2 regions of the Enterobacter chengduensis genome follow, and region 2 is predicted to be linked to the other one. Evidence: predicted binding sites of a transcription regulator. Region 2 holds the regulator's gene; the other holds the start of a gene.

Region 1 (4,200 bases), 1.2 Mb from region 2:
GGACTTGGTTTAGGATCTCTTCGACGCTCAGGCGTTGCGCCATGGGCGTTGCCTGCTGCGGGCACAGCTGCAGGCAGGTGTCGCACTGCCGACAGTCGCTCTCCTGCCACCAGACGCGTCCGGCCTGGAGGGTCAGCGCGTCGTGCGGGCAGCGGGGCACGCAGTCTCCGCAGTCGTTGCAGCGGCCAATCGTCCACGGATTGTGGCAGGTTTTACAGCGCAGGTTGCAGCCCTGCAGGAACAGGGCCAGGCGGCTGCCCGGCCCGTCGACGCAGGAGAACGGAATAACCTGACTAACTAAAGCGCATCTGCTGTTCATGGCTTATCACGCGCGGCTGACGTTCCAGAATCCGGGTATTACGTGCGGCTTCTTCACCCAGCCACGTGGTATTGGTGCGCGATCCGGCTTCGCGGTATTTTTCCAGATCCGACAGGCGCACCATGTAACCCGTCACGCGGACCAGATCGTTACCCGCCACGTTGGCGGTAAATTCACGCATGCCCGCCCGGAACGCGCCCAGGCAAAGCTGCACCACCGCCTGCGGATTGCGTTTTACCGTCTCATCCAGCGTTAAAATATCGCTGATACCGGAGTGATAGTGTCTGTGGTGTGGCGCAACGGCCAGCAGATGGCTGATGGGATCCGGCTCATCGCCGTAGGGCAGACGCGCCCCCGGCGTGGTGCCTGAATCAGAGCTGATGCCAGACTGCGCGTGGAGCATCGCGCGATGCTTCCAGCCGTGCTTCACCGGCGTGTTTTCCACGAACGCCGCAAGCTGTTCGCTGATGCGGTAGCCCAGCGCGTTGGCCTGCTCATCCTTTCCGTAGCGTCCCGCTATGCCTGCTTTCTCGCAGAGCGCGTTTACCGCTTCCGCAAGGCCGTACATGCCAAACATCGGCACAAACCGATCGGCATCAATCAGCCCTTCTTTTACCAGGAAGCTATTCTCAAAGAAGCCTGATTGTTGATAGAGGAAATCGCAGCGGGCATCAATGATGGCGATTTGCTGCTGGCAGTAGTGCGGAAGCGTACGGGTGAAGAAGTCGTCAATGGAGGTGCTGCGTTCAGCAATGGCTTTGAGGTTCAGGCGCACCAGAGTGCTGCCACCGCCGGCCAGCGGCAGGGAGTTGTAACAGCTCACCACGCCAAAACGGCCTTTTGTGAAAATTTTATCATTCACCGGACCGTTAGAAATATGCGGTTTGCTGCATTCACATATGTTTTTCGCCACCTCAAGCAGCAAATCGTCCGGGGTAATTTCAGGATCGTAAATAAAGGTCAGATTCGGCGCGACCTGCTTCAGCTCGGCATCGGCGCGCAGAATGGCGCGGGTGATGGGGCCATCAGCGGGCCCGATGTTGGCGTGCATAAACGCATCCGGCAGCGTGCGGTCAAGGTAGCGCCAGAAACGTTTTATTCGGCTATCGATTTCTTCTTGTGTTAGAATCCTAACATATGGGGTTAATATCGCATCAAGGTGCCCGAGATAGACCGGCATCGATGTGACGGACGGAACATGATGGTAAAGGATGGTTAATAGCGAGAGGGCGTCGTCGAGATCCTTTGCGCCTTCCAGCTCCAGCCATTCTGAACCGCGAGCCAGAAACGTTGCGTAATCAGGCAGCACGTAGCGCGGTTTGTAGGGCGCATGGCCTTCGAACATGTCGCAGATGAACCCCTCGTCCAGCGCGGCGCGGGCGGCCTCAGGAAGTGCCGGATAAGGCAGGTTGTTTTCCGCTTCCAGCGCCAGAAAATGACGCTTTTGTTCCGGGGTTAACACCGGGCTTGTCACAATGTGCTGGCAACGTTGCTGCAGGGCGTGGGGCATGTTCGCTTCCTTGAGTGTTCTGCGGATGATGAACGAATTGTAGGAAGCCAGCCTGGTGGGGCTTTTGATCCCACAGGGGGTATCGCGGCTTTAGTCGGCAATAAGCGCGCTAAAGTTTGAAGAAGATCTCATTACAGTAATGCAAATTTGTACGCAGTTTTCATTAACTGTGATGAATGTCGAAGTGTGGATGCGGGTGGATGTTAAAATACTCACAGACCCGCAAGGTAAAATTGATACGGCACTGCCGTTGGAGAATGTTATGACCGATTTAACTGCAAGCAGCCTGCGCGCGTTGAAGCTGATGGACCTGACCACCCTGAATGATGACGACACCAATGAGAAAGTCATCGCCCTGTGCCATCAGGCGAAAACGCCAGTGGGTAACACCGCAGCCGTCTGTATCTACCCGCGCTTTATCCCGATTGCCCGTAAAACGCTGAACGAGCAGGGCACGCCGGACGTGCGCATTGCAACCGTAACTAACTTCCCGCACGGCAACGACGATATCGAGATTGCGTTGGCAGAAACCCGCGCGGCCATTGCGTACGGCGCGGACGAAGTTGACGTGGTATTCCCGTACCGCGCGCTGATCGCCGGCAACGAGCAGGTTGGCTTCGACCTGGTGAAGGCCTGTAAAGACGCGTGCGCGGCGGCAAACGTGCTGCTGAAAGTGATTATCGAAACCGGCGAGCTGAAAGAAGAAGCGCTGATTCGTAAAGCCTCTGAAATCTCCATCAAAGCCGGTGCGGACTTCATTAAAACCTCAACCGGTAAGGTGCCGGTGAACGCGACCCCGGAAAGCGCGCGCATCATGATGGAAGTGATCCGCGACATGGGCGTGTCCAAAACCGTTGGTTTCAAACCTGCGGGCGGCGTGCGTACTGCCGAAGACGCGCAGCAGTTCCTGGCGATTGCCGACGAGCTGTTCGGCGCAGAGTGGGCGGACTCCCGCCACTACCGCTTCGGTGCGTCCAGCCTGCTGGCCAGCCTGCTGAAAGCGCTGGGCCACGGCGACGGTAAGAGCGCAAGCAGCTACTAAGTTTGAATTGCCGGGTGGCGCTACGCTTACCCGGCCTACCGGATCGTGGTCGGGTAAACCGTACCCGCCGCCATTCACCCGATTCCTCATGGGGGTTACCGTGTTTCTCGCACAAGAAATTATTCGTAAAAAACGTGATGGTCATGCATTAAGCGACGAAGAGATCCGCTTCTTCATCAACGGCATTCGTGATAACACCGTCTCTGAAGGGCAGATTGCGGCTCTGGCGATGACCATTTTCTTCCACGATATGTCGATGCCCGAGCGCGTGTCGCTGACCATGGCGATGCGAGATTCAGGAACCGTTCTGGACTGGAAAAGCCTCAACCTTAACGGCCCGATTGTCGATAAGCACTCCACCGGCGGCGTGGGCGATGTGACCTCCCTGATGCTTGGCCCAATGGTGGCCGCCTGCGGCGGTTACATCCCGATGATCTCCGGGCGCGGCCTGGGCCACACCGGCGGCACGCTCGACAAACTGGAAGCCATTCCGGGCTTCGATATCTTCCCGGATGACAACCGCTTCCGCGACATTATTAAAGACGTTGGTGTGGCGATTATCGGCCAGACCAGCTCTCTTGCTCCGGCAGACAAGCGTTTCTACGCGACCCGCGACATCACCGCCACCGTTGACTCTATCCCGCTGATCACCGCTTCTATCCTGGCGAAGAAGCTGGCAGAAGGGCTGGACGCGCTGGTGATGGACGTGAAGGTGGGCAGCGGCGCGTTTATGCCAACCTATGAACTCTCTGAGGCACTGGCCGAAGCGATCGTTGGCGTCTCCAACGGCGCGGGCGTGCGCACCACCGCGCTGCTCACCGATATGAACCAGGTGCTGGCCTCCAGCGCCGGTAACGCGGTCGAAGTGCGTGAAGCGGTGCAGTTCCTCACCGGCGAATACCGTAACCCGCGTCTGTTTGACGTGACCATGGCGCTGTGCGTTGAGATGTTAATCTCCGGCAAGCTGGCCAAAGACGACGCCGACGCGCGCGCGAAGCTGCAGGCGGTGCTGGACAACGGTAAAGCGGCGGAGATCTTTGGCCGTATGGTCGCGGCGCAAAAAGGCCCGACCGACTTCGTCGAAAACTACGCGAAATACCTGCCCACCGCGACGCTCAGCAAAGCGGTGTATGCCGATAGAGAAGGGTTTGTCTCGGCGATGGACACCCGTGCGCTGGGTATGGCGGTGGTTTCGATGGGCGGCGGCCGTCGTCAGGCGTCAGACACCATTGATTACAGCGTCGGCTTTACCGATATGGCCCGTCTGGGCGACAGCGTTGACGGTCAACGTCCGCTGGCAGTGATCCACGCGAAAGACGAAGCCAGCTG
Region 2 (4,200 bases):
GTCACCGTAAAGCCCACCATCGCCCAGCCGTAGTTTTTGCGGATAATCAGGTAGCTTACCAGGGTGACCGCCAGCATCCCCGCCAGGGTATAGCCTTCCGGCACGTGAAAGTGCAGCGTTACGCCCGCAATAATCAGCCCTGCCATGGTGCCGCCAGCCCGGTGCAGAATACGCACCCGCGTGGCGCCGTAGCCGTTCTGGGTGACAAACAGCACGGTCATTAAGATCCAGTAGGGTTTCGGCAGATGCAGCGCCATGCCCATCAGGCTGGCGATGCTCAGCATGACGCTAATCCGTGCGGCGTTACGCAGAGCGGACGACTTAAGGGACAGGTAGCTTTTGAGCGCGGGCAATAGCGGAAGCCGTTTCTGCTTATCCGCCATCAGGTCGCGGGGATACAGCGGGCGCTGGGTGCGCAGCACGCGGGCGATGCGGCTGAAGTGCCAGGCGGCAAACTGGCCGACCGGGTTATCCGGATGCTGACGGGCAATTTTCTCCAGCGCGCCGAGCTGTTTTTCCATGTTAAAGCGCGTGGGGTAGCGGTGATAGAGAATATCGTCCGCCAGCACCCGCAGGCGCGCGGAAACGGTCTGCGCGTTCCAGCGGATGACCGCTTCGGCGTGGCTGCGCTCGACCAGCTTTTGCACCTCCTGCGGATGGTGCAGGCTTACCGAGATATGCTCCTGCAGATCCAGCCCCACCTGGAAGGTGCGCAGCAGCCGTTTATATTCGTGGTTCTTGTTGGCGGCGAGCATATGCAGCTGCTGATAGCACTGGCTTATCAGATCCACCACCTTCTGCTGGCGCGCCAGCAGCGGCGGTAAGGATTTGTCCGGATCGGTATGCTGGGTCAGCAGGGTGTATTTGGCTTCGCAGTACTCCGCCAGTTGCACGTAGAGCAGGCTCAGCGATTCGCGCAGCGGCTGTTCCCGCCACAGCCAGAACCAGAACCAGTTAAATACCCCGTACCACAGCGTGCCGAGCGCGTAGATCAGCAGCGGCTCCCACACCGGCATATTCCCGGCGAGGCTCAGGGTGAAGATGGCCGCAATCAGCGACGCGGGAAGCAGGCGCGCGTGCAGCGAACTGATTTCTGCCGTGACGCCCAGCGTCATCGCCAGCACGGTCAGGATCAGCGGCAGCGGGATATCCCGGGCTAGCAGGAGCTGCACCGCAAGGCTACAGCCCGCAAACAGGCCGCCACCGATAATCAGGCGTTTGAAAAAGCGCTTATGCGGCGTGTCCAGACCGGCGATGTTGCAGCAGGCGGGCACGAGGGAAAACAGCAGGCCCTGCTGAAGATGTCCAAGGATCAGGCCTATGGCCACAGGAAGACACAACACCAGCGTTTGCCGCAGTGCGTAGTTAACTTCCGGGTGATAGATCAGCCTGCGCCACATGGGGAGTAGAGACAAAAACGGCGTGACACCTTGCGATGGCACGCCGCTTAAGCGGAATTAACGCGTTCCGTAGACCACGATGGTTTTACCGTGGGCGGAGATCAGGTTCTGATCTTCGAGCATTTTCAGAATACGACCCACTGTTTCACGGGAGCAACCGACGATCTGACCAATTTCCTGACGGGTAATTTTAATTTGCATGCCGTCCGGGTGGGTCATGGCGTCTGGCTGTTTCGCCAGGTTCAACAGGGTTTGTGCGATACGACCCGTCACGTCCAGGAAGGCGAGGTTACCCACTTTCTCTGAGGTGACCTGCAGACGGCGCGCCATCTGGGAAGAAAGACGCATCAGGATGTCCGGGTTGACCTGGATCAGCTGACGGAACTTCTTGTAAGAAATTTCAGCCACTTCACATGCTGTCTTTGCACGAACCCAGGCGCTACGTTCCTGGCCCTCTTCAAACAGGCCCAGTTCACCGATGAAATCGCCCTGGTTCAGATAAGAAAGGATCATCTCTTTCCCTTCTTCATCTTTGATCAGCACTGCCACCGAGCCTTTAACGATGTAATACAACGTTTCCGCTTTTTCACCCTGGTGAATCAGCGTGCTCTTTGATGGGTACTTATGAATGTGGCAATGAGACAAGAACCATTCGAGAGTCGGGTCTGTTTGCGGTTTGCCAAGCACCATGCGCTGTTATCCTCTGTTATAAGCTGTCACCAGAGTCATCAGATGCATCCGGACTCTGGGGTTGCAATCGAATTCTTACCCATACCCTGGGAAGTCGGCTACCGTAACGTTTCGCAGCCAGTAAAGTTTGATGTCCTCTGCATACATGTGTAACGTCAATGTATTACTGTAGCATCCAGAGTGTTTTAGCATAGCTTTCGCCGCGTGTCTCCTGGTGTCTCGCTTCAGCATGATGCAGGTCGCCTTCCATTGCGAGAAATGTAACGCACGCGTAATCTGTCACCAAAAATGCAACGTTGGAGTTTAAGAATATGCAAGCGCGCGTGAAATGGGTTGAAGGTTTAACGTTCCTGGGCGAGTCCGCGTCGGGGCACCAGATTTTGATGGACGGTAACTCCGGCGATAAAGCGCCAAGCCCGATGGAAATGGTGCTGATGGCGGCAGGGGGATGCAGCGCGATTGACGTGGTGTCGATTCTGCAAAAAGGCCGTCATGACGTAACGGATTGTGAGGTCAAACTCACGTCAGAACGTCGCGAAGAGGCGCCACGCCTGTTCACCCACATTAACCTGCACTTTGTGGTGACCGGTAAAGCACTGAAGGACGCGGCGGTTTCCCGTGCGGTTGACCTGTCTGCGGAGAAGTACTGCTCTGTGGCGTTAATGCTGGAGAAAGCGGTAAACATCACCCATTCGTATGAGGTGATCGAGGCTTAATTATTGGGGCATCGTGCGTGTTGATGCCCTCACCCTAACCCTCTCCCACAGGGAGAGGGAACATGCTCACGCGATCTGCTTCCCTTCCATCAACCGCTCCACCAGCGGCGTCATGATGAGCTCCATCGCCAGCCCCATTTTTCCGCCCGGCACCACCAACGTATTCATGTGAGAAATAAATGAGCCCTGCAGCATCGCCAGCAGCCAGGGGTAATCAATGCCTTCGAGATTGCGGAAGTGGATCACCACAAAGCTCTCGTCCAGCGAGGGGATGCTTTTGGCGGCAAACGGGTTGGAGGTGTCCACCGTCGGCACGCGCTGGAAGTTGATGTGGGTGCGGGAGAACTGCGGCGTAAGGTAGTTGATGTAATCTTCCATGGAGCGCACCACCGAGTCCATCACCGCCTCTCGCGAATGGCCGCGCTCGCTCATGTCGCGCGTCAGCTTCTGGATCCACTCCAGGTTCACGATAGGCACCACGCCAACCAGCAGGTCCACGTGGCGCGCCACGTCGTGCTGAGGGGTGACCACGCCGCCGTGCAACCCTTCATAAAACAGCACGTCGGTGGGTTCCGGCAGCGGCTGCCAGGGAGTAAAGGTGCCCGGTACCTGATTCCAGGGAACGGCTTCATCATAGGTATGCAGATACTTGCGTGACTGCCCTTTGCCGCTCTGACCGTACTCGATGAAGGTTTGTTCCAGCAGGCCGAAGTCATTGGCTTCCGGGCCGAAGTAGCTGATGTGTTTACCCAGATCGCGCGCCTTCCGGATGGCCATGTCCATCTCCGGACGCGTGTAGCGGTGAAAGCTGTCGCCTTCGACCTCCGCCGCACGGAGATTCAGCTGGGCGAAAATCTTGCGAAAGGCGAGGCTGGTGGTGGTGGTTCCCGCACCGCTCGACCCCGTAACGGCAATAACCGGATGTCTGGCAGACATAGCAACTCCCTGACTGAAAAAGTGGAAGATCAGCCGTGAAACGCGTTGCGGGGCATGATATTCACCGTCTCATGCAGTTCTGACCACACCAGCACCACGTCGCCGCTTTTCAGCTGGCGCTTAACATCGTTGACCTTTTGCTCAAGCGAGCGTTCCTGTTCACCATAATCGGTGCCTTCGCGTAATACAAAGCTTTCAATCAGATTATCGAGCGTTTCGGGAGCCAGATCCTGCCAGGGAATAATCATTTTGCACCATCCAGATAAGGAGTTAGCCAGTCAGGAATACGCGTCTCAAGCCACATTTTCGGGCGGCGCAGCGTCCCGCCGATAAACCCGACGTGGCCGCCGTGCTCGGTCAGCTGATACTGAACGTTGTCGGGCAGGAATTCCTGAGCGGGGATCGAGTGATGATCCATAAACGGGTCGTCTTTGGCGTGAATGATCAGCGTCGGCTGG

Evidence for each region. Region 2 encodes CRP, which controls carbon source genes, mostly activating them, when cyclic AMP is high. Its sites were predicted from a motif close to ATGTGANNNNNNTCACAT; they were not measured.
Region 1: a site for CRP is predicted at 1,944-1,961, ahead of deoC (deoxyribose-phosphate aldolase). Genes of this name have one in related genera too.

What each region holds. Positions count from the first base shown of each region.
Region 1 covers NZ_CP043318.1:766,792-770,991, forward strand. Annotated here, with positions in the region: gene FY206_RS03770 (YjjW family glycine radical enzyme activase) at 1-319, opposite strand, end outside; gene FY206_RS03775 (YjjI family glycine radical enzyme) at 294-1,829, opposite strand; gene deoC (deoxyribose-phosphate aldolase) at 2,092-2,871, shown strand; gene deoA (thymidine phosphorylase) at 2,972-4,200, shown strand, end outside.
Region 2 covers NZ_CP043318.1:4,657,032-4,661,231, reverse strand. Annotated here, with positions in the region: gene FY206_RS22660 (YccS/YhfK family putative transporter) at 1-1,400, opposite strand, end outside; gene crp (cAMP-activated global transcriptional regulator CRP) at 1,458-2,090, opposite strand; gene FY206_RS22650 (OsmC family protein) at 2,402-2,806, shown strand; gene FY206_RS22645 (phosphoribulokinase) at 2,873-3,742, opposite strand; gene FY206_RS22640 (YheU family protein) at 3,772-3,990, opposite strand; gene FY206_RS22635 (hydrolase) at 3,987-4,200, opposite strand, start outside.